4 regions of the Streptomyces kordofanensis genome follow, and region 2 is predicted to be linked to each of the others. Evidence: riboswitches for the same ligand, from Rfam matches in the RefSeq annotation. Region 2 holds a riboswitch; each other region holds the start of a gene.
What was found. A riboswitch is a leader RNA that binds a small molecule or an ion and turns the genes downstream of it on or off. The one in region 2 is predicted to bind cyclic di-AMP.
Positions count from the first base shown of each region.

Region 1: it holds a riboswitch for cyclic di-AMP, as region 2 does, so the genes downstream of both, LUW75_RS01940 (M23 family metallopeptidase) here and LUW75_RS04170 (M23 family metallopeptidase) in region 2, are expected to answer to the same signal.
Region 3: it holds a riboswitch for cyclic di-AMP, as region 2 does, so the genes downstream of both, LUW75_RS22980 (transglycosylase SLT domain-containing protein) here and LUW75_RS04170 (M23 family metallopeptidase) in region 2, are expected to answer to the same signal.
Region 4: it holds a riboswitch for cyclic di-AMP, as region 2 does, so the genes downstream of both, LUW75_RS13255 (M23 family metallopeptidase) here and LUW75_RS04170 (M23 family metallopeptidase) in region 2, are expected to answer to the same signal.

Region 1 covers NZ_CP094264.1:418,790-425,718, reverse strand. The annotation lists gene LUW75_RS01960 (aspartate aminotransferase family protein) at 1-1,218, shown strand, start outside; gene LUW75_RS01955 (XRE family transcriptional regulator) at 1,277-1,888, shown strand; gene LUW75_RS01950 (DUF6126 family protein) at 1,908-2,063, shown strand; gene LUW75_RS01945 (tyrosine-protein phosphatase) at 2,088-2,900, opposite strand; cyclic di-AMP (ydaO/yuaA leader) riboswitch at 3,451-3,610, shown strand; gene LUW75_RS01940 (M23 family metallopeptidase) at 3,615-4,520, shown strand; gene LUW75_RS01935 (TetR/AcrR family transcriptional regulator) at 4,801-5,394, opposite strand; gene LUW75_RS01930 (sensor histidine kinase) at 5,902-6,929, shown strand, end outside.
Region 2 covers NZ_CP094264.1:935,597-942,525, forward strand. The annotation lists partial or broken gene LUW75_RS04160 (bifunctional acetate--CoA ligase family protein/GNAT family N-acetyltransferase) at 1-1,902, opposite strand, end outside; gene LUW75_RS04165 (HPr family phosphocarrier protein) at 1,988-2,269, shown strand; gene LUW75_RS04170 (M23 family metallopeptidase) at 2,477-3,247, opposite strand; cyclic di-AMP (ydaO/yuaA leader) riboswitch at 3,261-3,423, opposite strand; gene LUW75_RS04175 (M16 family metallopeptidase) at 3,618-4,985, opposite strand; gene LUW75_RS04180 (M16 family metallopeptidase) at 5,012-6,361, opposite strand; gene LUW75_RS04185 (DNA gyrase/topoisomerase IV subunit A) at 6,548-6,929, shown strand, end outside.
Region 3 covers NZ_CP094264.1:5,051,770-5,058,698, reverse strand. The annotation lists gene LUW75_RS22990 (S1 family peptidase) at 1-499, shown strand, start outside; gene LUW75_RS22985 (SpoIIE family protein phosphatase) at 734-3,448, shown strand; partial or broken gene LUW75_RS22980 (transglycosylase SLT domain-containing protein) at 3,575-4,361, opposite strand; cyclic di-AMP (ydaO/yuaA leader) riboswitch at 4,366-4,516, opposite strand; gene LUW75_RS22975 (vanadium-dependent haloperoxidase) at 5,469-6,212, shown strand; gene LUW75_RS22970 (DUF2267 domain-containing protein) at 6,651-6,929, opposite strand, start outside.
Region 4 covers NZ_CP094264.1:2,870,257-2,877,185, forward strand. The annotation lists gene LUW75_RS13225 (DEAD/DEAH box helicase) at 1-868, shown strand, start outside; tRNA gene LUW75_RS13230 (tRNA-Lys) at 1,023-1,098, shown strand; gene LUW75_RS13235 (PRC-barrel domain-containing protein) at 1,394-1,750, shown strand; gene LUW75_RS13240 (hypothetical protein) at 1,781-1,951, shown strand; gene LUW75_RS13245 (DUF5994 family protein) at 1,964-2,452, opposite strand; tRNA gene LUW75_RS13250 (tRNA-Met) at 2,724-2,797, shown strand; cyclic di-AMP (ydaO/yuaA leader) riboswitch at 3,119-3,254, shown strand; partial or broken gene LUW75_RS13255 (M23 family metallopeptidase) at 3,267-4,333, shown strand; gene LUW75_RS13260 (PrsW family intramembrane metalloprotease) at 4,693-6,045, opposite strand; partial or broken gene trmB (tRNA (guanosine(46)-N7)-methyltransferase TrmB) at 6,112-6,830, opposite strand.

The DNA of each region.
Region 1 (6,929 bases), 520 kb from region 2:
AACGACTACCTCGACATGCTGGCCGGCTTCGGCGTCATGGGCCTGGGCCGCCACCACCCCGTGGTGCGCCGTGCCCTCCACGACGTCCTCGACCTCTCCCTGCCCGACCTCACCCGGTTCGACTGCGCCCCGCTGCCCGGCCTCCTCGCCGAGCGGCTGCTGGCCCACTCGCCCCACCTGGACCGGGTCCACTTCGGCAACAGCGGCGCCGAGGCGGTGGAGACCGCCCTGAAGTTCGCCCGCCGCGCCACCGGCCGCCCGCGCGTCCTGTACTGCGCCCACGCCTTCCACGGGCTCACCACCGGGGCGCTCTCCGTCAACGGCGAGGACTGCTTCCGCGACGGCTTCGCCCCGCTGCTCCCCGACACCGCGGTCGGGCTGGGCGACCTCGACGCCCTGGAGCGGGAGCTGGGGCGCGGCGACGTGGCCGCGCTGATCGTGGAGCCCGTCCAGGGCAAGGGCGTCCACGCGGCCCCGCCCGGCTTCCTGCGCGCGGCCCAGGACCTGCTGCACCGGCGGGGCGCCCTGCTCATCGCCGACGAGGTGCAGACCGGCCTCGGCCGCACCGGCGACTTCTACGCCTATCAGCACGAGGAGGGCGTCGAGCCCGACCTGGTCTGCGTCGCCAAGGCCCTGTCCGGCGGGTACGTGCCGGTCAGCGCCACCCTCGGCAGGGACTGGATCTTCCGGAAGGTCTACTCGTCGATGGACCGCGTCGTCGTCCACTCGGCGAGCTTCGGGTCCAACGCCCAGGCCATGGCCGCGGGCCTGGCCGTCCTCGCCGTCCTGGACGACGAGGACCTCGTCGGGAACGCCCGGCGCACCGGCGCCCTGCTGAAGTCCCGGCTCGCGGAGCTCGTCGACCGGTACGAGATGCTCCGGGAGGTGCGCGGGCGCGGCCTGATGATCGGGATCGAGTTCGGCCGGCCTTCGTCGCTGGCCCTGCGGGGCCGCTGGACGATGCTCCAGTCGGCCCGCAAGGGGCTCTTCGCACAGATGGTCGTCGTGCCGCTGCTGCAGCGGCACCGGATCCTCACCCAGGTCTCCGGCGACCGCCTCGAAGTGATCAAACTGATCCCGCCGCTGATCATCGGAGAGGAGGACGTCGACCGGTTCGTCACCGCGTTCACCGCCGTGATGGACGAGGCGCACAGCGGCGGTGGACTGGTCTGGGACTTCGGCCGCACCCTGGTCAGGCAGGCCGTCCTCAACCGCTGATTCTTGCCTCCGGGGCAAGAGATTTGCCTCAGAGGAAAATCGCTGGCGCAATGGTCCCATGACGACCCTCGAAGGGGAGCCGGCCGAAGGCGTGCCGGACGTCGCGCCCCGGTTGCGCGCCCTGCGCCGCCGCAGGGGCCTGACCCTGGAGGCGGCCGCCCGGCGCGCCGGGCTCTCCCCGGCACACCTGTCCCGTCTGGAGACCGGTCGGCGCCAGCCCTCGCTGCCGATGCTGCTCGGGCTCGCCCGCACCTACGGTACGACGGTGTCCGAGCTGCTCGGCGAGGCGGCCCCCGCCGCGGACCCGGTCGTCCGCGCCGGCCGGGCCGAACCCGTGGAGGCCGGCGGCTGGACGTACTACCAGGCGGGCGCGGCCAACCGGGCCATGCAGGCGCTGCGCGTCGAGGTCCCGTACACCGGGCTGCGCGACGTGGTCCGGGTCCACCCGGGCGAGGAGTGGCTGTACGTGCTCGCCGGGCGCGTGCGGCTGGCGCTCGGCGACGCCGTGCACGTCCTCGACCCCGGTGACAGCGCCCACTTCGACTCGCTCACCCCGCACCGGATCGCCGCGGCCACCCGCGGCGGGGCCGAGCTGCTGTTCGTCCACACCCTCGTGCAGAGCCCCGCCGCCGACCTCTGCCTCGGCGACGTCACCGCCCAGCGACACTGAGACGACCGAGAGGTACACCATGCCCGAGCCGGAGAACCCGAACCCCATCCCCAGCACCCAGGAGCGGTGGATCAACCGCAACCTCGTGATACGGCTGTTCGCCTACCTGGTCGCGGGCCACCTCTTCGCGGCCTTCCTCTACCTGCTGTTCATGCTGGGCGGCCAGAACCGGTAGCCCCGCCCGGTCCGTCCCGCGGGCTCAGCCGTCGAGCAGGCGCTCGCGCAGCCGGTCGCGGGTCGGGCCGCTCAAGCCGAGCCCGTCGGAGAGGTACCGCTCGGTGGAGCCCCAGGTCTCCTCGATCGCCGCGTACGCCGTGTGCAGGTACTCGGCGCGCGCGTCGAACAGCGGGGCGAGCAACTCCATCACCTGCGGGGACGTCCCGTCGGGCGACGGGTCGGCGCGGCGGACCCGGTACCGGCGGTGCGGGTCGTTCGACTTCAGGTAGTCCGCCTCGATGGCCCCGCGTTCCACGCCGACCGCCATCAGCACCACCGCCACGGACAGCCCCGCGCGGTCCTTGCCCGCCGCGCAGTGCATCAGCGCGGGCATGTTGTCCTCGGCGAGGGCGTGCAGCACCCGGCTGTGCTCGGCGGTGCGCCCGGTGACGATGGAGCGGTACGCGGCCCGCATCCGCGCCGCCGCCCTGCCGTCGCCGAGGAGGTCCCGCAGCTGGTCCAGGTCGCCGTTGCGGACCATCGTCCAGAACTCGGCGCCGTCGGCCGGGTCGCTCAGCGGGATGTTGACGTTCCGCACACCGGGGAGCTCCACGTCCGGGCCTTCCAGCGCCTGGTCGGCGGCGTTGCGGAAGTCGAAGACGGTGTGCAGGCCGAGCGAGGCCAGGAACGCCGCGTCCTCTCCGGTGGCGTGGGCGAGGTGCCCGCTGCGGAACAGCTTCCCGGGCCGCACGCGGAGCCCGTCCACGGTCGGGAGCCCACCCACGTCACGGAAGTTGCGGACCCCCGTCAGCTCCGGCTCGGCGGTCGACGGGAAGGGCGGCAACTGCTGCGTCACGGGAGCTCCTCCGTGTCCGGGGTCGGCGACGGCCGCCGACGAGGTGGCGGTCCGACGATACGACACGGCCTCCCCGGGCGAGGCGTCCCGACGCGTCGCGGGCGCTCGGCGCCGGTGCGTCGATGCGCGCGAAGGCCGGAGCCATTCGTCGGCATCTGCCCGGATCACCCTCTTCCGGCAGGGGCTGTGGGGGTGGGTTCGATGCGGCGCCCCTCCTCGCCCGCCCCGCCGGGCGACTGGCCACCTGAAGAGGCTTAACAGGGCTTCTGTCCGTATTGGCGTGATGTGCCATAACACATCCCGAAAGAAGGGGAGATGGGGATCGTCGCGTGAGGAGCGTCATAAAAGTGACGGATCGTGTCCGTCGCCGCCGCTCAAAAGCCCTGCACCACACGGGAACCCATGATCCGCAATCCACGGAGGGTGACCGGAATTCTCCGGGGAATTCCCCGGCGTGAATGCAAGGGGGCAACCATCCCCTTGTTCCCGTCGTCCCCACTCGTTTACGGTCCCGTTCCAGCCGGGCGGATCGCCGAATCCTGCCGCCGCCCCGGAATTCGCACCCATCCACGTGTGGCAGGAGCGGGGGAACCAGGTAGTCCGCCGAACGGGAATTCCCGGACGGCTCGGGGTGAAGTCGCGCCACCCGCGCGACCGGGCATCTCCAGCCCGAACCCGACAGCTCACCTCGCAGGCGCCGGAGAGGAATTCGCCATGTCCGCCAAGGGCAAGCACCGCCGCACCAAGACCAGCCCGCTCACGCGCGGTTTCGTCGCCGCCGGAACGGGTGGCGCCGCCATCGCCCTCCCGCTCCTCGGCGCGACCGGCGCGCACGCCGCCGCTCCCGCCGCGGCGCCGGCCGCCCCCGCGCAGGCGGCCGTCGCCGAGACCGCCAAGCCCGCGCCGCGCGTCCACACCGTCGTCGCCGGCGACTACCTGGCGAAGATCGCCCACGACAAGAACGTCAGGGGCGGCTGGAAGAAGCTGTACGCCGACAACCGCGAGGTCATCGGCGACGACCCGGCGCTCATCCACCCGGGCATGAGGCTCACCCTCGGCGCCAAGGGCGCCAAGGGCGCCGTGAAGGCCGACGAGGCCCGCGGCGAGCGCGCCTCCCGGTCCGCCGGCCAGACCCGGACGCCCGCCGAGACGAAGCCCGAGGCGAAGCCCGAGCCGCAGGCCCCGGCCCAGCCCGAGGCCCCCGCGCAGAACGGGTCCGGTTTCACCGCCCCGGTCTCCGCCGGCGTCACCACCCCCTACCGCGCCTCCGGCGCCATGTGGTCCTCCGGCTACCACACCGGTGTCGACTTCGCCGCCTCCTCGGGCAGCACCGTCAAGGCCGTCGGCCCGGGCACCGTCGTCTCCGCCGGCTGGAGCGGCGCGTACGGCAACGAGGTCGTCATCAAGCACGAGGACGGCAACTACTCGCAGTACGCCCACCTGTCCTCCCTCTCCGTCTCCGCCGGCCAGACCGTCGGCGGCGGCCAGCAGATCGGCCTGTCCGGCTCCACCGGCAACTCGACCGGCCCGCACCTGCACTTCGAGATCCGCACCAGCCCCTCCTACGGCTCGGACGTCGACCCGCTGGCCTACCTCCGCGGCCACGGCGTCAGCATCTGACGCACGCACACGTACGCCGCCCGGCACCCCGGGGTGCCGGGCGGCGGCGCGGTCGCGGAGACCACGCCCCGGCGGACCCTCCCCACGGTCGCGCGGGCGGCGGCGCGCGGTGGACGACGCGCCGCCGGGACGGGCGACGCGGCTGCGGAGGGGGCGCCGTGATCGGGCCGTCCGACCGGCTCTCCGCCCGGCGCCCCGACCCGCCGCGGCTGCAGCGGTTCCCCCGGCACGGCCGGGACCGGACCGCCCGTGCAGCGCCCCGGACGCGCGCGGACCCGCCCTACCCGCCCCCGTCCAGCTCCCGCTCCAGGGCTTCGTCCGCCCAGCGCAGCATCGTCCTGCGGCTCATCGCCCCCGGGTACACCATCCTCCGCACGCCCAGCCCGTCCAGGAGCGCGGCCAACCGCCCCGCCGCGCCCTGCGGGTCCGGGCACGGGAACTCGCCCGCCGCGGCGCCCTGCGCGAACACCTCCGCCAGCGCGGTCCTCCACTGCCGGTCGAGCCGCGTCGCCACCTCCCGCAGCGGGCGCTCCCGGGGAGCGGCCGCCCAGCACTCGGTCCACAGCCGCCACCCCTGCATCTGCCCGCTCGGCAGGTACCAGCGCACGGCCGCCCGCAGCCGCCGCGCGGCCGGGGCCCGCCGGCCCAGGATGCGGTTCAACTCCGCCAGGTCCCCCTCCGCCGCGTAGGCGAACGCCGCCGCGACCAGCCGCTCCTTCGTGGAGAAGTGGTACAGGACCAGCGCCCCGCTCACCCCCAGCGCCGCCGCCACGTCCGCGACCCGCACCGCCGCCATGCCCCTCGCCTCGATCTGGGCGACGGTCGCCCGCAGCAGCTCCTCGCGCCGCTCGGCCGCGCCCAGCCGCACCCTCATCGTGTCACCCGCCCGTCCTCCGCTCCCTGCGCGCGACAGTATCCCGGACGGTGCCCGCCACCCCGTCCCCGCGCGGCCCCCGCCGGCGTACCGCCCGCCCGAGGGGGAGGGGGCCGGCCCCCTCCCGGAACCGCCGTGACCGGCGGCGAAGCCCCGGGGCGGCCACCCGTCCGGCTCGCCTCCCGGGTGGCGCGCGGCCCGCGCCGCGGCTCCGCTCCGGGGGTGCGGGGCCCTCGGAGCGACCGCCGTCGGGAGCCGGCGGTGGGGCGTCCGGAACGGGCCCCTCGGTATCGGGCGCCCGTGCGACCCCTCATACCAGAGCGGGATGCTCTCCGGGCAAGTTTGACAACAGCCCACCGTACGTGAACGGTTGGCGACTACTGTGTGTGCCCGGCCATCAACGGTGAGCTGATCGGGCGAGCGGCCCACCCCCCTCCAACCGATGTCACCCACCCGTTTGGTGCCGGAATACGCCGATTCCCTGGGACCCACGTACCAAGGACACTGATGTCTCCACTTCGCGCACCCCTCGCGCGGCCCGGCCGCCGTGACGGCGGCGGACGGCACGGCCGACCGGGCGCCCGCCCCCTGCCGCACCAGGGCGGTCCGCACCCCACGCCGCTTCCCCCGGAAGCCCGCATACGTCCGCGGCTCCTGCGCGCCTGCGTGCCGCCCGCCGCCGCGGCCGTACTCGGCGGCACCGTCGCGGTCCTGTTCACCCTGCACTCCACCGGGGCCCGGCCGACCGCCGCGCTCTGGACGGTTCTGGGCTGCGCCGCCGCCCTCGCCGCGGCGGCCGTGACCGCGGCGGTGCTCGGCGCCGACCGCGCCGCCCGGTCCGTACTGGACCGCTGCAACGCCCTGCGCCGCGCCACCGCGCGCCGCCAGGACGAACTGCACGGCGTCGTCGAGCGGTTGCGCCGCGGCGAGCGGCCGCCGGTCCCGCAGCCCCCTCCGCCCGTCCCGGGGGGCGACGACTTCGACCTGCTCGCCCACGAGCTCGGCCGCGCCCACGACGCCGCCGTCGCGACCGCCGTCCAGGCGTCCCGACTCTCCAGCAGCGTCGGCCACGAACAGAAGGTCGAGGTGTTCGTCAACCTCGCCCGGCGTCTGCAGTCCCTGGTCCACCGCGAGATCCAGCTCCTTGACGAGCTGGAGAACGCGGTCGAGGATCCCGAACTGCTCAAGGGCCTCTTCCACGTCGACCACCTCGCGACCCGCGTCCGCCGCCACGCCGAGAACCTCGCCGTCCTCGGCGGCGCCGTCTCGCGGCGCCAGTGGTCCAACCCGGTCACCATGACCGAGGTCCTGCGCTCCTCCATCGCCGAGGTCGAGCAGTACCCCCGCGTCAAGCTGATCCCGCCCATCGACGGCACCCTGCGCGGCCACGCCGTCGCCGACGTCATCCACCTCCTCGCCGAACTCGTCGAGAACGCCACGCTGTTCTCCGCCCCGCACACCACCGTCCTGCTCCGCGCCCAGTACGTCACGGCCGGGCTCGCCGTCGAGGTCGAGGACCGGGGCCTGGGCATGCC
Region 2 (6,929 bases):
CGCGGTGCCGGCGGGACCGGCCGGGGGCTCCGGGGCGGGGGCCGTGCCGGTCGCGGCCGCCAGGGCGCCCAGCTCGACGTGGACGACCACGACCGGCTTCGCCGGGGCGCAGGCGCCGGCCGTGCGCAGGGCGTCCGCCAGCGCCTCGCCCTCACCGGCCGGTTCCACCGTCCCCTGCGGGCCGACCCACGGGATCGCGGTGACGACCACCGCGTCGCACGCGTCGTCGCGCAGGGCTCCGGCGAGCGCGGCCCGGAAGTCGTCGGGCGTGGCGGCGGTCGTCAGGTCGCGGGGCGGCAGCGGCCGCAGGCCCTCGGTGAGGCAGGCGTCGTACGCGAGGAGGCCCAGCGACTCGGAGTTGCCGAGGATCGCGACGCGCGGCCCGCGGGGCAGGGGCTGCCCGGCGAGCAGCAGGCCCGCGTCGACGAGCTCGGTGACCGTGTCGACGCGGATGACCCCGGCCTGGCGGAGCAGCGCGGACACCGTCGTGTGCGGGATGCGGGTGGTGGGCACCGCGTGGCCGGGGGGCGCGCTGCCGCTGTGCCGGGCGCCCTTGACGACGACGACCGGTTTGACGGCGGCGGTGCGGCGGGCGAGCCGGGTGAACTTGCGGGGGTTGCCGATCGACTCCAGGTAGAGCAGGGCCACGTCGGTGCCGGGGTCCTCGTACCAGTACTGGAGGATGTCGTTGCCGGAGACGTCGGCCCGGTTGCCGGCCGAGACGAAGGACGACACGCCGGCGCCGCGCCGGTGGAGTCCGGACAGGAGGGCGATGCCGATCGCGCCCGACTGGGTGAACAGCCCGATGCGCCCGGCGGTGGGCAGCCGCGGGGCGGGAGAGGCGTTGAGCCGTACGCCGTCCGCGGTGTTGATCACGCCGAAGGCGCCGGGGCCGATGACGCGCATCCCGTGGGAACGGGCCTGCCGCACCAGTTCCCGCTGGCGCTCCCGGCCGGCTGGGCCGCTCTCGGCGTAGCCTGCGGACAGGACGACGAGCCCGCGCACACCGTGCTCGCCGCAGTCCGCGACGGCTTCCGGGACGCGCTCGGCGGGCACGGCGACGACGGCCAGGTCGACGGGCTCGCCGATCTCGCCGACGGAGCGGTACGCGGGGACGCCGTCCAAGGCGGTCCGCCCCTCGGGCAGGGCGTGGTTCACGGCGTACGCGCGGCCCGTGAACCCGGCGTCGACGAGACCGCGCAGGACGGTGCGGCCGACGCCGCCGGGGGCGCGGCCCGCGCCGACGACGGCGACGGAGCCGGGGGTGAGGAGCCGCTGCACGGACCGGGCCTCGGCGCGCTGCTCGCGGGCGCGCTGGACGGCGAGGGATCGGTCGGTGGGCTCCAGGTCGAGGTGGAGGCGGACGGCACCGTCCCCGAAGCTGCGCCTCTGGGTGTACCCGGCGTCCGTGAAGACCTTGATCATCCTGGTGTTGGCGGGCAGCACCTCCGCGGCGAACCGCCGGATGCCGCGCTCGCGGGCGACGGCGGCGATGTGCTCCAGCAGGACGGAGGCGACGCCGCGGCCCTGGTGGGCGTCCTGGACGAGGAAGGCCACCTCGGCCTCGTCGGCGGGGGCGCCGGCGGGGCGGCCCGCGGCGTCGATCCGGTCGTAGCGGACGGTCGCGATGAACTCACCGCCGACCGTCGCGGCCAGACCCACCCGGTCCACGTGGTCGTGGTGGGTGAAATGGTGCACGTCCCTGGCGGAGAGCCGAGGATAAGGTGCGAAGAACCGGTAGTACTTCGACTCGTCTGAGACCTGCCCGTAAAAGCTGACCAGGCGCTCGGCGTCGTCCGCGGTGATCGGCCTGATCCGCGCGGTGCCGCCGTCGCGCAGCACCACGTCGGCCTCCCAGTGGTCGGGGTACGGGTGCGCCGACTGGTCGGACGGGTTCGGCATGGGCCCAGGGTACGGCGCCGTCCCGGTACTCCGCCGGGCGTGAGAGTCTGGTCTAGACAACTACTAGCACGTGAAGGGCAACACCATGGCTGAGCGCCGCGTCAACGTCGGTTGGGCCGAGGGTCTGCACGCCCGCCCCGCCTCCATCTTCGTCCGCGCCGCCACGGCCTCCGGCGTCCCCGTGACGATCGCCAGGGCCGGCGGCGCCCCGGTCAACGCCGCGTCGGTGCTCGCCGTGCTCGGCCTGGGCGCGCGGGGCGGCGAGGAGATCGTCCTCGCCTCCGAGGCCGAGGACGCGGACGCGGTGCTGGACCGCCTGGCGAAGCTGGTCGCCGAGGGTCTCGAGGAGCTCCCCGAGACCGTCTGACCGCGGCTCCGCTCCCCCGGCCCGGCGGAGCGGCGCCTCGCGGATCGGGGGCGCCGCTCCGCCGCGCCCGCGCGAGGCACCGCTCCCGGGGCGCCCCGGGGTTCCGGGGCCGGCGGGCGGCGGGCGGCGCGGGAGGCTCCGGCCCGGTGGCGCGGGAGGCCCCGCTCCGGCGGCCGGCCGGGCGGGGCCTCGGTGGAGCGGTGCGGGTCAGACGCTGACGCCGCGCGCCCGGAGGTAGGAGACCGGGTCGATGTCGGAGCCGTACTCGCTGGAAGTGCGGGCCTCGAAGTGCAGGTGGGGGCCCGTGGAGTTGCCGGTCGAGCCGGAGACGCCGATCTGCTGGCCCGGCATGACCGTCTGGCCGACGGAGACACCGACCGAGGCGAGGTGGGCGTACTGCGTGTAGGTGCCGTCCTGCATGCGGATCACCACGTTGTTGCCGTAGGCGCCGCCCCAGCCGGCCTCGACGACCGTGCCCAGGCCCACGGAGACGACGGTGGAGCCGTACGGGGCGTGGAAGTCGACGCCCGAGTGGCTGCCGGAGGACCACAGCGAGCCGCCCACCCGGTAGGCGGTGGAGACGTACGAGCCGGCCACCGGGAGCTGGAAGGAGTCGAGGCGCTTACGCTCGGCCTCGCGGTCGGCGCGCTCCTGGGCATCGCGGGCGGCCCGGAAGCGGACCTCGGCCTGGCGCTCGGCGGCCGCCTCGGCCTCCGCCTGGCGCTCGGCCGCCTCGGCGGCCAGCTCCTGCGCGGCGGCCTGGTCCTCGACCTCGTCGGCCAGCTCGTAACCGGTGATGGCCTGGTTGAGGCCGGTGTCCTCCAGGGAGGCGTGCTCCGCGTCGGCGGCGAACGCCGGGGAGGCCAGGGTGCCGATGACGCCGGAGGTGGCGAGGGCGGCGGCGCCCGCGGCCTGGGCACTCCTGCGGCTCATGCGGCTCGGGGCACGGTGCTTCCCGGTGGAACGGGTGAACGCCATGGAGTGGACGTGTCCTTTCCTTCCCTCTCGCCTACCGGGTTAGCTGACGGGTTCGGAGCAGGAAGGTCTCCTACGGACCCCTCCGCACGGTGGCGAAGGCGCCCGATTCACCCCAGGGGACGTGGGTCCCCGGCTCCCCGGGCTCGCGCCTGACGGGGATTCGGCGATCGCTGCCCGGTGCCGCGGGTGCGGCGGGTACACGGGCGGACAGCGGCTAAGACGCTAAGCGGCTGATCTTTCGATCACCAAACGAATGCGGCTTTTTGTAGCGCACGCCACAGAGCAGAAACCCAGCCTCTCCAATAAAACGGGCATAACCGCGCGAGAGCGGAACCCCGGCCTCCGAGAGGCCGGGGTTCCGCTCCGTCAGTCAGCCGGCGACCACGGTCACTTCGCCGACGCCCAGCGCCTCCACCGGCGCCTTGATCCGGGCCGCGTCCCCCACGAGGACGGTGACCAGGCGGTCCGGCGGGAAGGCGTTGACGACGGCCGCCGTCGCCTCCACCGTGCCCGTGGAGTCCAGGCGCCGGTACAGCCGTGCCTGGAAGTCGTCCGGCAGGTGCTGCTCGACCTGCTCGGCGAGGGTGTCGGCGACGGACGCCGCGGTCTCGTACCTGAGCGGGGCCACGCCGACCAGGTTGTGCACGGCGGCGTCGCGTTCGGCGTCGGTGAGCCCTTCCGCCGCGAGGGTGCGCAGCACCTTCCACAGGTCGTCCAGCGCGGGACCGGTGTTGGGCGTGTCGACGGAGCCGCTGATGGCGAGCATCGCCGCGCCCGTGCCGTCGGGCAGGGACCGCAGGACCTGCCCGAAGGCCCGCACGCCGTACGTGTAGCCCTTCTCCTCGCGCAGGACGCGGTCGAGACGGGAGGTGAGCGTGCCGCCCAGGCAGTACGTGCCGACGACCTGCGCGGGCCACACGCTGTCGTGCCGGTCGGGCCCGACGCGGCCGATGAGCAGCTGCGTCTGCACGGCGCCCGGCCGGTCCACGATGACGACGCGTCCGGTGTCGTCGGCCGTGACGGGGGACGCGGCGCGCGGGCGGGGCGCGTCGCCGGTCCACTCGCCGAGCGTGTCGCGGAGGAGCGCGTCGAGGTCGACGCCGGTCAGGTCGCCGACCACGACCGCGGTGGCCGACGCGGGACGGACGTGGGCCTCGTAGAAGGCCCGTACGGCCGCGGCGTCGATCCGGGCGACGGTCTCCTCCGTGCCCTGACGGGGCCGGGACACGCGCGAGGAGGCCGGGAACAGCTCGGCGGAGAGCTGCTTGGCCGCGCGGCGGCCCGGGTTGGCCGTCTCGTGCGGGATCTCGTCGAGCCGGTTGCGGACGAGGCGGCCGACCTCGTCGTCGGAGAAGGCCGGTGCCCGCAGCGCGTCGGAGAGCAGGCCGAGGGCCTTGTGCAGCCGGGACGCGGGCACTTCCAGGGAGACCCGCACGGCGGGGTGGTCCGCGTGCGCGTTCAGGGTGGCGCCGCACCGCTCCAGCTCGGCGGCGAACTCCTCGGCGGTGTGCTTGTCGGTGCCCTCGGACAGGGCGCGCGCCATGATGGTGGCGACGCCGTCGAGGCCCTCGGGCTCGGCCTCCAGCGGGGCTTCGAGGACGATCTCGACGGCGACGACCCGCTGACCGGGACGGTGGCAGCGCAGCACCGTGAGGCCGTTGCCGAGCCGGCCGCGCTCGGGTGCCGGGAAGGCCCACACGCGCGGCGTGCCCGGCTCCGGCCGCGGGTGGAACTCCATGGTGGTCAGAGACACGGCAGCGTCGCTCACTGGTCCGCCCCCTCTTCCTCGTCGCTGTCGGTCCGGTCGCCGTCGTCGGCCTTGGTGGGTTCGTAGACGAGGACGGCGCGGTTGTCCGGGCGCAGCCGCCGGGCGGCGACCTCGCGCACCTCGTCGGCGGTGACGTCCAGGATCCGCTGGACGGCGGTGAGGGCGAGCTGCGGGTCGCCGAAGAGGACGGCGAAGCGGCACAGCTCGTCGGCGCGGCCCGCGACCGTGCCCAGCCGGTCCAGCCACTCGCGCTCCAGCTGGGCCTGGGCGCGCTCCATCTCCTCGGCGGTGGGGCCCTCGGCGGCGAACCGGGCCAGCTCCTCGTCGACGGCGGCCTCGATGTCGGGCACCTCCACGCCGGCGGAGGCCTTCACGTCCAGCCAGGCCAGCGAGGGCGCCCCGGCCAGCCGCAGCAGCCCGAGGCTGGCGGCGACGGCGGTGCGGTCGCGCCGGACCAGGCGGTTGTGCAGCCGGGACGACTCGCCGCCGCCGAGGACGGTCAGGGCGACGTCGGCGGCGTCGCACGCGCGCGTGCCGTCGGACGGGAGGCGGTAGGCGGCCATCAGCGCGCGGGCCGGGACGTCCTCCTCGACGACCTCGCGGAGCTGCTCGCCGATGACGTCCGGGAGCGTCCCGTCCCGCGGCGCGGGCTTGCCGTCGTGGGGCGGGATGGAGCCGAAGTACTTCTCGACCCAGGCGAGCGTCTGCTCGGGGTCGATGTCGCCGACGACGGACAGGACGGCGTTGTTCGGGGCGTAGTACGTGCGGAAGAAGTCCCGGGCGTCCTCCAGCGTGGCCGCGTCCAGGTCCGCCATGGAGCCGATCGGCGTGTGGTGGTAGGGGTGCCCGTCCGGGAAGGCGAGGGCGGTCAGCCTCTCGAACGCCGTGCCGTACGGCATGTTGTCGTAGCGCTGGCGGCGCTCGTTCTTGACGACGTCCCGCTGGTTCTCCATCGACTCGTCGTCGAGGGCGGTGAGCAGGGACCCCATGCGGTCGGCCTCCAGCCAGAGGGCGAGCTCCAGCTGGTGGGCGGGCATGGTCTCGAAGTAGTTGGTGCGCTCGAAGCTCGTGGTGCCGTTGAGGGAGCCGCCGGCGCCCTGCACCAGCTCGAAGTGGCCGTTCCCCTCGACCTGCGCGGAGCCCTGGAACATCAGGTGCTCGAAGAGGTGGGCGAGGCCGGTTCGGCCCTTGACCTCGTGGCGGGAGCCGACGTCGTACCAGAGGCACACCGCGGCGACCGGGGCCAGGTGGTCCTCCGAGAGCACCACGCGCAGGCCGTTGGCCAGCCGGTGCTCGGTCGCTGTCAGGCCGCCGGAGCCGGCCTCGGCCGTGGCCGTGTGACCCATGGGCATGTACGTCCCTTCGATCGCTTCGTGAAAACTGTTGCCACTGTATGCAAGCGCACCGGCGCCCTGCGAAGTTCCCGACAACCTGCGGCGTCCCTCTTCCGGGTCGCGGTCGGTCCTGTCAGTGGGACGGTCCACAATGGTCGGCGTCAGATCAACCCTGTTGGTGAAGGAGCCGCAGCAGCGATGGCCCGCCGCAGCACTAAGACCGCGCCGCCCGACGACTTCGAGGAGCGGATCCTCGACATCGACGTCGTCGACGAGATGCAGGGCTCCTTCCTCGAGTACGCGTACTCGGTGATCTACTCCCGCGCCCTGCCCGACGCGCGGGACGGCCTGAAACCGGTGCACCGCCGGATCGTCTACCAGATGAACGAGATGGGCCTGCGCCCCGAGCGCGGGTTCGTCAAGTGCGCCCGCGTCGTCGGCGAGGTGATGGGCAAGCTCCACCCGCACGGCGACGCCTCGATCTACGACGCGCTGGTGCGCATGGCGCAGCCCTTCTCGATGCGCCTTCCGCTGGTCGACGGCCACGGCAACTTCGGCTCGCTCGGCAACGACGACCCGC
Region 3 (6,929 bases), 4.1 Mb from region 2:
CACCCCCTACGTCCTGACGGCGGGCCACTGCACCGAGGGCACCAGCACCTGGTACACCAACTCGTCGAAGACCGCCGCGCTCGGCCGCACGGCCGCCTCCAGCTTCCCGAACAACGACTACGGCGTGATCACCCACGCCAACCCGTCGGCGGCGGACGGCCGGGTCTACCTGTACAACGGCACGTACCGTGACATCACCGGCGCCGCCAACGCCTACGTCGGCCAGACCGTCCAGCGCAGCGGCTCCACCACGGGTCTGCACAGCGGCCGCGTCACCGGCCTCAACGCCACGGCCAACTACGGCAACGGCGACGTCGTCTACGGCCTCATCCAGACCACCGTCTGCGCCGAGCCCGGCGACAGCGGCGGCGCGATGTTCGCCGGCTCCACCGCCCTCGGCCTCACCTCCGGCGGCAGCGGCGACTGCCGCTCGGGTGGCGTCACGTTCTTCCAGCCCGTCACCGAGGCGCTGAGCGCGTACGGCCTGAGCATCATCTGATCCCGTCTCCACCCAGACCGGTGGTCCGCCTCGTGCGGGCCACCGGTCCGTGCGTTCCGGCCCCGGCGGCGGCCCCCTTCCGGGCGCGGGGCGGCGTCCCGCCCGGCCCCCGCGCCCGGAAGGGGGTCCGCCCCCGGACGGCGCCCCGGCCCCCTCGCCGGACCCGCCGCCCCGGGCGGGGCGGCGGTGTGCGCGCGGTCGCCGGGAGAACACGGCCGGTGTTAGAAATGGTGCATGAGGGGCAAGAGCGGCCGTCTCGGACGGTCCGGGCGCTGGAGGCGGCTCCCAGGCGCGCGCAGCGCCGCAGGACAGGTGCTCCTCCTCCAGGTCGTGATGGCCCTGGCTCTGATCGTCGCCGCGGTGACGGCCCTGTCGTACCAGGCCCGGTACGACAGCGAACGCGACGCGCGGAACCGGTCGCGCGCGGCGGCCGAGTCCTTCGCGGACGCCCCCGGCACCCTCGCCGCGCTCCGGTCGGCCGATCCGGCGAAGGCCCTCCAGCGGCACACGGTGGACGCCCGGCGCGGCGCGGGCGTGGACTTCGTCGCGGTCCTGACCCCGGAGGGCGTCCGGATCGCGGACAGCGACCCGGGCCTGGTCGGCACCCGCGCCGAGGACACGGGGCAGGCGGCCCGGGGCCGGGCGGTCACGGAGCTCTTCGAGGGCGGCCCGCACGACGCCGCGCGGACCGTCGTCCCCGTGACGGACGACCGGGGCGCGGTCGTGGGCCTGGTGAGCGCCGGGGTGTCGGTCGATCACGTCGGCGAGGCCGCCGCCCGGCAGCTGCCGCTGATCCTCGGCACGGGCGCCGGCGCGCTGGTCCTGGCGACGGCCAGCGCGGCCCTGGTGAGCAGGCGGCTGCGCCGCCAGACACGCGGCCTCGGCCCGGCCGAGATGACCCGGATGTACGAACACCACGACGCGGTGCTGCACGCGGTGCGGGAGGGGGTGCTGATCGTCGGAGGCGACGGCCGGCTCACCCTCGCCAACGACGAGGCCCGCCGCCTGCTCGACCTGCCCGCCGACGCCGAGGGCCGCCACGTCACCGACCTGGGCCTGGCCGGCGACACCTCCGAGCTGCTCGCGTCGGGCCGTCCGGTCACCGACGAGGTGCACCTCGCGGGCGACCGCCTGCTCGCGGTCAACACCCGGCCGACCGACCCGTACGGCGGTCCGTCCGGCACCGTCGCCACGCTCCGCGACACCACCGAGTTGCGGGCCGTGACGGGCGTGGCCGCGGTGGCGCGGGAGCGGTTGACGCTGCTGTACGAGGCCGGCGTGCGGATCGGGACGACGCTGGACGTCGCACGGACGGCGCAGGAGCTGTCGGAGGTCGCGGTCCCCCGGTTCGCGGACTTCGTGACGGTCGAGCTGCCGGACCCGGTGCTGCGGGGGGAGGAGCCCACGGAGGCCCGCACCGTGATGCGCCGCGCCGCCGTCAGCGGCGTGCGGGACGACCACCCGCTCCAGCCGGTCGGCGACCTGATCCGGTTCGACGTGCCGACGACGCCGATGGCCGCGGCGCTGGCACGCGGGAAGGCGGTGCTGGAGGCGGACCTGACCGTGGCGCACGGCTGGCGGGAGCAGGACCCGGCGGGCGCCGACGTGGCCCTCGCGTACGGCATCCGCTCGCTGGTGACCGTGCCGCTCCAGGCGCGCGGGGTCGTCCTGGGGATGGCCAACTTCTGGCGCTCGGCGCCCTCCGGGCGGTTCGACGAGGAGGACCTGGCCTTCGCGGAGGAGCTGGCGGCGCGGGCGGCGGTCGCCGTCGACAACGCGCGCCGGTACACGCGGGAGCACGCCATGGCGGTGACGCTCCAGCGGAGCCTGCTGCCCCGGGTGCTGCCCGAGCAGGACGCGCTGGAGACGGCGCACCGCTACCTCCCGGCGCAGGCCGGGGTGGGCGGCGACTGGTTCGACGTGATCCCGCTGTCCGGCGCGCGGGTCGCGCTCGTCGTCGGGGACGTGGTGGGGCACGGCCTGCACGCGGCGGCGACGATGGGCCGGCTGCGCACGGCGGTGCACAACTTCTCCGCGCTCGACCTGCCGCCGGACGAGCTGCTGGGCCACCTCGACGAGCTGGTGTCCCGGATCGACGAGGAGGAGGCGGAGGACGCCGGTTCCGGAATCACCGGGGCGACCTGCCTGTACGCCATCTACGACCCGGTGACGGGCGGCTGCTGCATGGCGTCGGCGGGCCACTTCGCACCGGCCGTGGTACGCCCCGACGGGTCGGTGGGCTTCCCCGACCTGCCCGTGTTCCCCCCGCTGGGCCTGGGGGGCGGCCCGTTCGAGACGTGCGAGGTGTTCCTCCCCGAGGACAGCCGTCTGGTGCTGTACACGGACGGGTTGATCGAGCACCGGGAGCGGGACCTCGACGCGGGGCTGCGGATGCTGCGCGAGGCGCTCACCGGAGCGCCGGGGCGGACACCGGAGGAGATCTGCCGCGCGGTGTTCGACGCGATGCTGCCGCCGCACCGCCGCGACGACATCGCCCTGCTGGTGGCCCGCACCCGGCTGCTGCCGCGGGACCGCGTGGCCGAGTGGGACGTGCCGCCCGACCCGTCGGCGGTGGCGCCGGTGCGGGCGGCGTGCGGGCGGCAGCTGGAGCGGTGGGGGCTCGGGGAGATCGGGTTCACCACCGAGCTGGTGCTCAGCGAACTGATCACCAACGCGATCCGGTACGGCTCCGCACCGATCCACGTGCGGATGCTGCGCGACCGGAACCTGATCTGCGAGGTCTCGGACGCCAGCAGCACCTCCCCGCACCTGCGGCGGGCGGCCACCACGGACGAGGGCGGCCGCGGCCTGTTCCTCGTGTCGCAGCTGGCGGGCCGGTGGGGCACCCGGTACACGCCGGGCGGCAAGGTGATGTGGACGGAGCAGCCGCCGACGGGCGGGGCGGCGGCTCCGGAGGTGCCGCCGCTCTTCGACGACCCGGAGTGGTGACGCCCCGGTGACGGGCCGCCGTTCCCCCGCGGAGGTGCCGCGCCCCTCTCCCCACCCGGCCTCCCGGCCGGGGCGGACGGGCCGCGCTCCTTCCGGGCACCGGCGGACGGTGCCCGGAAGGAGCGGTCAGTACGGGCCGTTGACGTTGTCGATGGAGCCGTACCGGTCGGCGGCGTAGTTGCACGCGGCGGTGATGTTGGCGACCGGGTCGAACGGGTCCGAGGAGGTACCCGGCACGTGGTAGGCGCGGAACGTGGGGTCGATGACCTGGAGGAGGCCCTTCGAGGGCGTCCCGGCGGCGGCGTTCGAATCCCAGCCGTTGATCGCGAGGGGATTTCCGGAGGACTCGCGCATGATGTTGCGGTGAATTCCCTCGTACGTCCCCGGAATTCCGTGCCGGGCCATGACGTCGAGCGATTCCCTGATCCAGCCGTCGAGGTCGTCGGTGTACGACTTCGCCGCGGCGGGGGGCGACGGCGGCACGGGCCGCGGAGCGGTCGGCGCGGGCCGGCGCGGAGCGCTTCGCGGCGGTCTTCCCCGCGGCCGGCGCCTCGGCTCCGACGGTGAGCCTCAGACCCGGCCGGATGAGTGACGGGTCGTCACCGACGACCTTCCTGTTGTCCCGGTACAGCTTCTTCCAGCCGCCCCTCACGGAGTGTTCGCGGGCGACGCCGGAGAGGGTGTCGCCCGCGGCCACCGTGTGCGTCACGGGCTTGGCGGCCTCGGCGGCGGCTGCCGAAGCGGCGGCGGGCTTCGCCGCGACGACCGCGGCGGGCGCCGCGCCGGGCGCGGCGGAGGCGGTGACGGTGCCGGTCAGGGGCAGGGCGAGGGCCGCCCCGCCGGTACCCGCGACGGCGAGTCCGCGGCTGAGTCGACTGCTCCTGGGACGGCGGTGCTTACCCTGAGGGGGCATGGGGCGTTCCTCTCCGGCGCCTGCGAGGTGAGCTGTCGGGTTCGGGCGGGAGATGCCCGGCCGCGGTCGCCCGCGACTTCACCCCTAGCCGTTCCGGACGCCGGATCGGCGGCTTACCTGGTTCCCCCGCTCCTGCCGGACGCGGATATGTGAGTTCCGGGGTCCGGAAGGCGGCAGGATTCGGCGTTCCCTCCGGAATGACGGTGACCGTAAACGAAACCCGCCGGGTGGAACAAGACCCGGAATTCTCTTCGGTGATCCATTGCGGACCCGTGGGACGGTGAATTCCGCTTGACGGTGCGAAGTACGGGGAATTCCGCCTCCCGTCGCCGTGACCGACGTCACGGGCCGCGCCCCTCCCGCGGACTCCGCACCGCCTTCCCGAACGCCGCAAATGAGTAATATTTCAGCAATTGCCTTTATTCGCACTAAACGGGCACCGGCCCTTCGGCCGGATCCGTTCGGGTGGCCGGGGCGGCCGGGGCGGCGAGGGCGCTTGCGCCGCCCGCCGGGACGTCGAAAGTAGGGAAAAACCATCTAAACAGGGGAGAAACATGCAAAAGACACAGACGAGACCGTCACCACGCCGGACCCTCGCGGCCGCGGCCGCGTTGCTGGGACTGACGGCGGTCGCGGCGGTCCCCGCGCCGACGGTGCGGGCGCCGCGCTCCTCCCCTGCCGCCGCCTCCGGCTCCGTCATCGCCGACTGGGCGCGGCTGACGGCGGACATCATCGACCCCGGGGGCCGCCTGACCCCGCCGGAGGAGGCGGTCTGGCACGCCTTCGTCTCGGCGGGCATGTACAACGCGGTGGTCGGGATCGAGGGCCGGTACGAGCCGTACCGCTGGAACGCGCGGGGCCCCCGCGCCGCGTCGTCCACGGCGGCGGCGGCCGCCGCCGCCCACGGCGTGCTGCTGCACTACTTCCCGGAGACGGAGGACCGGTTGAGGGCCGCCTACGCCGACTCGCTCGCCGCGGTCCCCGACGGGCCGGCGGAGAGGGCCGGCGTGGCGTTCGGCCGTCGCGCGGCCGAACGCGTCATCGCACTGCGGAAGGACGACGGCCGCGGCGCCCCGGTCGCCTTCCCGGCGCCTCCCCGCCCCCGGGGTGTGGCGCCCCACGCCCCCCGGGCACCACCCCTTCACCGCCGCGTGGCTGGCGCGGCTGCGTCCGCTGCTCGTCGACCGCCCCGACCGGTTCCGCCCCGGCCCGCCGCCCGCGCTGACATCCGCCCGGTACGCCGCCGACCTGAACGAGGTGAAGGCGTACGGCGCGAAGGACAGCCCGGTGCGGAGCCCTTCGCAGACCGACACGGCGCAGTTCTTCACCAAACTCGACCTGCAGGGCGCCCTCGCCGACCGCGCCGCCCGGGACGGCCTCGACCTGGTCGACACGGCCCGGCTGTTCGCCGCCGTGAACACCGTCCAGGCCGACGCCGTGATCGCCGCCTGGGACGCCAAGCTGCACTACGGCACCTGGCGGCCCGTCACCGCCATCCGCGAGGCCGACCACGACGGCAACCCGCTCACCGAGGCCGATCCCGGGTGGGAGCCGTTCCTCCAGACCCCCGCGCACCCCGACTACCTCAGCGGCCACACCACCACCGCCGGCGCCCTGACCCGGACGCTGACGCTGTTGTCCGGCGACTCCCACCTCGACCTGCGCATCACCTCGGTCCTCGCCGGGAAGACCCGGTACTACGACTCCGCCCGCGCCTACAACCGCGACTGCGTGGGCGCCCGCACCTGGGCGGGCATCCACACCCGCACGGCGAACACGGTCGGCACCCGCACGGGCGAGCGGGTGGCCGCTTGGGCGCTCGCCCGCAACTTCCGCCCGCTGGACGACTGACCGCCGGGCGGGACGTCCCGCCCGGCGAGGCCCCGGAGCACGCCGCCGAACGCGCCCCGGCGGCCCCGGCGGCCCCAGGGGTCCCGCGAGTCCCGACAGAAAACGGCCCGGACGGCGCTCCCGCGCCGACGCGGCGCACGCCGGGCGTCCGGGCTCACCGGCGGGCCCGCCGGGGCGGCGGCGCCGGTCGGCGCGGCCCGGGGGCGGGTCGGGCGGCGAGGCCCTGGAGTCCGGTGGGATGGATCCGGTGGGGCGGACCCGGTGGGTGGTCACACGGCGCCGGGTCCGCGCCCGGCCCCGCCTTCCCGCTCCCGCTTCTCCCGCCCGCCGCCCCGCGCCGTGCGCCCGCGGTGGCGGTCCCGCGTACGCACGGCGCCCCCAGCACCTCCTTCGCCTCCCACCGGACGTCCCGCGCGGGAGACGGGCGGTGACGGACCGTCAGGCGGCGGGGGCCAGTTCGGCCAGACCGAACAGGAGCGCGTAGCCGCGGGGCAGGCCGGCGAGGATCCGCCGGGTGAGGGCGTCGCCCGCCTCGTCGGCGACGACGGTCAGGACCGTGGAGGTGGCCCAGCGGGCCTCGGCGGGGGTGAACGGCGCGAGGGCGCGGGCGACGCGGTCGACGAACCCGGGCGCGGTGACGGGCTCCGTGACCGGGACCTGGGCGGCGAGCAGGGCGCCGGCCTCGGCGGGCAGGACCCGTACCAGTTCGCAGCGTTC
Region 4 (6,929 bases), 1.9 Mb from region 2:
CAAGCAGCTGGAGCGCATGCAGCGGCGTGCCGCGGAGCTCCGCGAGGAGGCCGACCGGCTGATCGCCCGTGCGGCGCGCGAGCGGGGCGAGGACCCGGAGAAGGCCGTGACGGAGGCCGCGGAGGCGGCCGCCGCGGAGACGGCCCCGGCCGTCGAGGCCGAGGCGTCCGTCCCCGCCCAGCGGGAGGACCGTCCGTCGTCGTACGAGCGCCGTGGCGAGCGTCCGTCGTTCCACCGCGACCGTCGTGACGAGCGGGGTGACCGCCGTGACGACCGGGGTGGCGACCGGGGCGGCTCCCGCCGCGACGAGCGCCCGTCGTCGTACGAGCGCCGCGACGAGCGCCCCTCGTTCCACCGCGACCGCCGCGATGACCGGGGTGACCGTCGTGACGAGCGGGGTGGCGACCGGGGTGGCTTCCGCCGTGACGAGCGTCCGTCGTTCAACCGCGACCGTCGTGACGAGCGGGGTGGCGACCGGGGCGGTTTCCGCCGTGACGAGCGTCCGTCGTTCAACCGCGACCGTCGTGACGAGCGGGGTGGCGACCGGGGCGGTTTCCGCCGCGACGAGCGCCCCTCGTTCCACCGCGACCGCCGTGACGAGCGTCCGTCGTCGCACGAACGCCGTGACGAGCGTCCGTCGTTCAACCGCGATGGCCGTGACGAGCGGGGTGGCGACCGGGGCGGTTTCCGCCGCGCCGACCGCCCGTTCAACCGCGACCGCCGCGACGACCGCCCGGCCGGCGGCCACCGCGCGGGCGGCCACGACCGTCCGTACGGCCGCCGCGACGACCGCCCCGCGGGCGGCCACCGGGGCTCCGGCTCCTTCGGCCGACGCGACGACAAGCCGCGCTGGAAGCGCAACGGCTGACGCTCCGTAGGTCCCCTCGGACGGGCCCGCACGCGACCTCCGGGCGCCGCGTGCGGGCCCGCCCGCCTTCCGGGACGGACCGGAAGCGGGTGTTGTGCCGATACCCGATCGGCTCACGCCCCCGGGCGGGCTATGCTCGGGGACGACCCGTCGAGGGCCCTTAGCTCAATTGGCAGAGCAGCGGACTTTTAATCCGTTGGTTGTGGGTTCGAGTCCCACAGGGCCTACCAGACCGAAAGCCCCGCGGGGCTTCGACCGGCGTTCCACGCCCCGGCCGCCTCCACAGCGGCCGGGGCGCTCGTGCGTCCGGCCCCCTCCCGTGGCCGTGGCGCGGTGCACGGGCGGTCGAACCGGTGTCCGCGTAGAGCCCGGGCCGGCGGGAGGAGCGCCGGCCGGCCGGGTCCGTGTGGCGCCCGGAGGCGGGCCGGGGCAGGCTGGGGGGACGGGGGCGGGCACGGCGCCGTGCCGCTGTCGGCCGGTGGAGCGGCTCCGCCCGGAAGCCCGCCCGACCAGGGAGCGGACCGCATGATCCATCCAGCAGGCGTCAGGGAGTGGCGGCACCAGGACGTCGTGGACCCGAAGGGGCACGAGATCGGTGTGCTGGAGGCGGTCTACGTGAGCACCGCCACGGACGAGCCGGCCATGGCCACCGTCCGCACGGGGCTGCCCACCCGCCGGCGCCCGGTGTTCGTCCCGCTCGACGACGCGACCGTCGGACCGGACTACGTCAGGGTGCCGTACGACGAGGGCACGGTCCGCAAGGCTCCCGCCATCGGGACCGACGACGTGCTCGCCGCCGAGGACGAACAGGCCGTCTTCCACCACTACGGCATGGCCTACCGGCCCGGCGCCGCCGGCGAGCGGCGGCTCGCCCGCCGCTGAACCGTCCCGTCACACGGAGGAGCCCCCGGAATGGCGATCTTCTTGTTCTTCGTCCTCCTGGCCGTCGTGCTCGGCCTCGTCGGCGTCGCTGTCGAGGGCATGACATACCTTCTGGTCGTCGGCGCCGTCGTCCTCGTGGTGGACCTGGTCTTCCTCGGCGCCCACCTCTCCCGGCGCACCGGGAGGCGCTCGGTGCGGTAGGCGTCCCGCGGGTCAGTGCCGCGTCCCCGTCCTCCCACCGGCACCGGTGTCGACGAGGATCTGCCGGGCCTGTGCGACGTTGTCCGCCCGGACGGCCTGCGCCATCGCGGCGCGCGCCGCCTCCAGGGGGGTGTCCGGCGGCACGACGAGCAGCGAGAAGTGGTCCCCCTCGCCACGGGTGATCAGGACGGTGTCGTCACCCACGGGGAACGAGGTGATGTGCACCACCCGGTCGTCGATGACCAGGCGGACCGGCAGCCCGTCCCAGGCGGCGGCGTCCAGACCGACGCGGGCGATCGGCCCCAGGTGCTCGGCCAGGGCGCTGATCAGGGCGGGCAGCTCCTCCGTGATGTCACGGGAGCGCGGCCACCACGCTCCGTCGAGGACGCCTTCGCGGGAGCCCGTCGTCTCCAGCCGCAGGAGCGCCGTGCCGGGTCCCACCGCCTCGTGACCGGTGTACGGGAGGTGCCCGGGGGCGGTGGGTGTGTCGAAGTCGGCCATGCTGATGTCCGCCTGTCTGCGGGATCCGGTCCCCGTGGCGAACCGGACGTTCACCTTCCTCCCACCGTACTCCGCTCCGCGGGCCCGGTCGCCCGTCCGCCCGGCCACCCGGGGCCGGGCGGACGGGCGGGGGGCCGCCCCGGAGGTCCGGTGCGCCCGGGGGGAAAGGAGGCCGGAGCCCCCCGGAGGGGCTCGTCGAGCGCCTCCCGGCCGGTGGGACGGGGAATTGGTAAACGGTCTCTCCGGGATGGCGTAAGGTGGTGTTCACCGACGCGGGGTGGAGCAGCTCGGTAGCTCGCTGGGCTCATAACCCAGAGGTCGCAGGTTCAAATCCTGTCCCCGCTACTGAAACCGAGGGCCCGGTGCACAGCACCGGGCCCTCGGCGTGTCGACGCGGCGGTGCGTTCGGCCCGATATGTACGGTGTGTCACCGCAAGGCCGCGCTGTGCCACGTCGATTGACGCACCGTCAGGAGAACGGCGGGGGCTTTTCGGAAGTCGTGCTCCGCGAGGGTTGGTTCTTTTGCCGCCGGTTGTCCTTCTACGGGGCTTTGTTCCGGTGTGAATCGGGTCAGTTGCCCGAAGGAACGGCTTGGAATGCGGACCTCGCTTCTATTAACGTTCGATAACGCAGCGCGGTCGCGTCAGCCGCCGCAAGAGGTGGCACCGTGCGCATGCGCCGAATCCCGCGAGGGAACCGGGGAACCACCGCACCTGGGGTGAATCGGGCCTTCACCGGCTCGTAGGAGACCTTCCTGCTCCGAACCCGTCAGCTAACCCGGTAGGCGGAGAAGGAAGGAAAGGAGCGCGCCCCCGTGGCGTCCAACAAGCCTGCCTCCGAGGCCCCCTTCGGCCCGTACGGCACGATCGGTCACCCCACCGCTCCGGGAACCCCGGGCACCGCCGCGCCCGCGGCCGCCTCGGAGTGGAACCCGACCGAGGACACCGTCCGCCCCGTCCGGGGACGGCACCGCGTGGTCAAGCAGCGCGGCGGCCTCGCCCGCAGCTCCACCGTCCTCGGGGTCGGCGTCATCGCCGCCGTCGGTGCGGGCGGCATGGCCACCGCGCACGACAAGCCCCGCGTCGCGATCTCCCTCCCGGACGTGGGCCTCCCCGACGCCTCCTCGCTCCCCGGCGTCGGCGCGCTCGTCGACGGCGACGCGGACGACGCGCCCGACGAGGCCCCGGCCCCCGCCGGTCCCACCGTGCTCACGCCGTCCCCGGGAACGGCCCCGCCGGTGCCGACGCGGGCGAGACACTGCGGGCGCGCATCCTCCAGCAGGCCGAGCAGCAGCAGGCGTCCGCCGAGGCCGTGGTCCGCGCCGCCGCCGAGGAGGAGGCCGCGGAGGAGGCCGCGGAGAAGGCCGCCGCCCGGCAGGCCGCCGCCGCGGCCGAGGCGAAGGCCGCGGCGGCGGAGCGCAGGCGGGCCGAGGCGGAGGCCGCCGCGAAGGCCGAGGCCGGGCGCCTGGCCGAACTCGCCGCGAGCTACGCCCTGCCGACCTCCTCCTACACGATCACCTCCACGTACGGCCAGGCCGGCTCCATGTGGTCCTCCGGCTACCACACCGGCCTCGACCTGGCCGCCCCCACCGGCACCCCGGCCAACGCCGTCCACAGCGGCACCGTCAAGTCGGCCGGCTGGTCCGGCGCGTACGGCTACCGCGTCGTGCTGGAGCTGGAGGACGGCACCGAGGTCTGGTACTGCCACCTCTCCTCGATGACCGTCGGCGCCGGGCAGACCGTCGGCACCGGCGACACGATCGGCCGCGTCGGCGCCACCGGCAACGTCACCGGACCGCACCTCCACCTGGAGGTCCACACCGCCTCCGGTGACGGCGTCGACCCGCTGGCCTGGCTGCGCGGCAAGGGCCTCACCGTCTGACGCCCGGCGGCGCCCCGTCCGCCCCGGGCGAGTCCCGGCGCGCCTCACAGCGGGGCCGGACCCGGGGCGCTCCCCGGCGACGGTTCCCCGTGGTCCCGCAGGACCCTCCGGTTCTGGGGACGCCCTCCGGCACCGGTGGCGGGCCCCCGCCCGGGGCACCGATCCGCCCTTCCGGCCGTCCGCGGTCCGGCGCCCGCACCCTTCCGGCGGCCCCCGGGCACCGGACCGCGGTCCTCCGGCCGTCCGCGGTCCGGTATCCGCGGCCTCCCGGCCGTCCGGTGCCCGCCGCCCGCGGGCGGCCCGCCCGGACGGCCGGTGCCGGGGGCCGGGCGGCGCGGCCCGCCCGGCCCCGCACCGTCTCACCGGCGGTACGGGTTGTAGCCCGCGTAGTCGCGGTGCGGCGGCGGCGTCCACGCCCGGCCCGTCGCGCGCGCGGCGAACGTCAGGGCCGGGGCGGCCACCTCCTTCCGCTGCCACATGTGGTGCAGCAGCTCCTGCTCCCGCGCCGTGAAGTCCCGGTCGGCCGACCCCCGCCGCGCCCGGTGCCGCAGGAACGCCAGGGAGGTCGCGAACGCCTCGTACTCGCCCACCGACCGCGCCGCCGCCGGGCCGAACGCGCGCGCCGCGTAGGACCGCGCCAGGCTCCGCGCCCGCATCGACGACAGCGCGAGCGGCTCGTCCGCGGACAGCCAGCCGGCCGCGGCGTACGCGGGCAGCTCGCCGCACACCGTCCGCAGCTCCCGCTGGCGCGTCCACACCACCAGCCACGTCAGCAGCCCCAGCGCCGGCAGCATGAACGCCCCGTACACGAGGATGAACCCCCACGGCCCGAACGCCGTCGAGCCGTTCCACAGCGCGTGCACCCCCATCGCCAGGAACAGCCCCAGCAGCGGCAGCGACGTCCGCAGCACCACGCGCCGGCGCGCCGTCGCCGCGGCGACGCCGAAGCCGATGCCGGTGAACACCGTGAACAGCGGATGCGCGAACGGCGACATCACGATCCGCACGAAGAACGTCACCGCCGTGACCGACTCGAAGCCCGACGTACCGAACTCCTGGTCCTCACCGAAGGCGCTGCCCAGGTACAGGATGTTCTCGGTGAACGCGAAGCCCGTCGCCGTGAACCCGGCGACGACCACGCCGTCGACCAGCCCCGTGAACTCCCGCCTGCGGAAGAGGAAGATCAGCAGGATCGCGGTGGCCTTCGCGCTCTCCTCCACGACGGGGGCGACGACGGTCGCGCCGAGCGTGTCCGCCGCCGCCGGGTCCGCCGTCGCCACGGCTATCCAGCGCGTCGCGAAGGTGTTGGCGAGGATCGCGACGAGCGCCGCCGCGAACGCCCCCCAGGCGAAGGCGAACAGCAGGTTCCTCCACGGGCCCGGATCCACCCCGTCCAGCCAGCGGAACGCCGCCGCCAGCAGCGGTACGGGCAGCAACGCCAGCCCGAGGCCGACCAGGAAGCCCGTCGTGCCCGTCTGCTCCCGCACCAGCGCCAGGATCACCAGGGCGCACAGCGCGAGCACCAGGCTCACCGCCGACAGGCGGACCGCCCTGCTCCGCCAGAACGCGCCCCGCGGCTTGTACCGCCAGCGGGACCGGTCCGGCAGGGCGTCGAACGACGGCCGCGGATGGTACGCCGGGATGGCCGGCTGGGCGGGGCCGGCCGGCGGAGGGGTCCGCGGTGCGAAGCGGGGCGCGTGCGAATCTGACACCCGGTCGACCCTAGACGGCCGCACCGACACTCCGCGAGCGCGTTGCGGACGGCCGCGGCCGGGCCGTCACCTCCGGGCGAACAGCAGGTCGTGGACGACGTGCCCCTTCTCCAGGCCCTGCCCCTCGAACCGCGTCAGCGGCCGGAAGTCGGGCCGCGGGGCGTACCCCCGCCGGGCGCCGTGTTCACGAAGTCCGGGTGGGCCGTCAGCACCTCCAGCATCCGCTCCGCGTACGGCTCCCAGTCCGTCGCGCAGTGCAGGACCGCTCCCGGCCTCATCCGGGTCGCGACGAGGTCCAGGAAGGCGGGCTGGATCAGCCGCCGCTTGTGGTGGCGCTTCTTCGGCCACGGATCGGGGAAGTACACCCGGACGCCGGCGAGCGCGGCGGGCGGCAGCATCTCGCGGAGCAGGATGATCGCGTCGCCGTTCGCGACGCGGACGTTGGTGAGGCCGTTCCGCTCGACGAGGGCCAGCAGGTTGCCCTGGCCCGGCGTGTGGACGTCCACGGCGAGGACACCGGTCGACGGGTCGGCGGCGGCCATCCGCGCGGTGGCCTCGCCCATGCCGAAACCGATCTCCAGGACGACCGGCAGCCCGCCGAACACCTCGTCCGGGTCGAGGACGCGCCGCCCGTCGACGTCCAGCCCCCAGACGGGCCACAGGCGGCGCAGCGCGCCGGCCTGGCCCGCGGTGACGCGGCTGCGGCGCGGCTGGAAGCTGCGGATGCGGCGCTCGAAGTGCGAACCGGCGGGGTCGGGCGCGGGTCCGTTCCCGTCGGGGAACATCCGGCTGCCGCGGCGCGACGCGGGCACGCCGGAGACCCCGCCGGAGACGGGCGCGGGGCCGCCGGGCGCCCCGGGCGCGGACGCCGGGGGCGCGGCCGC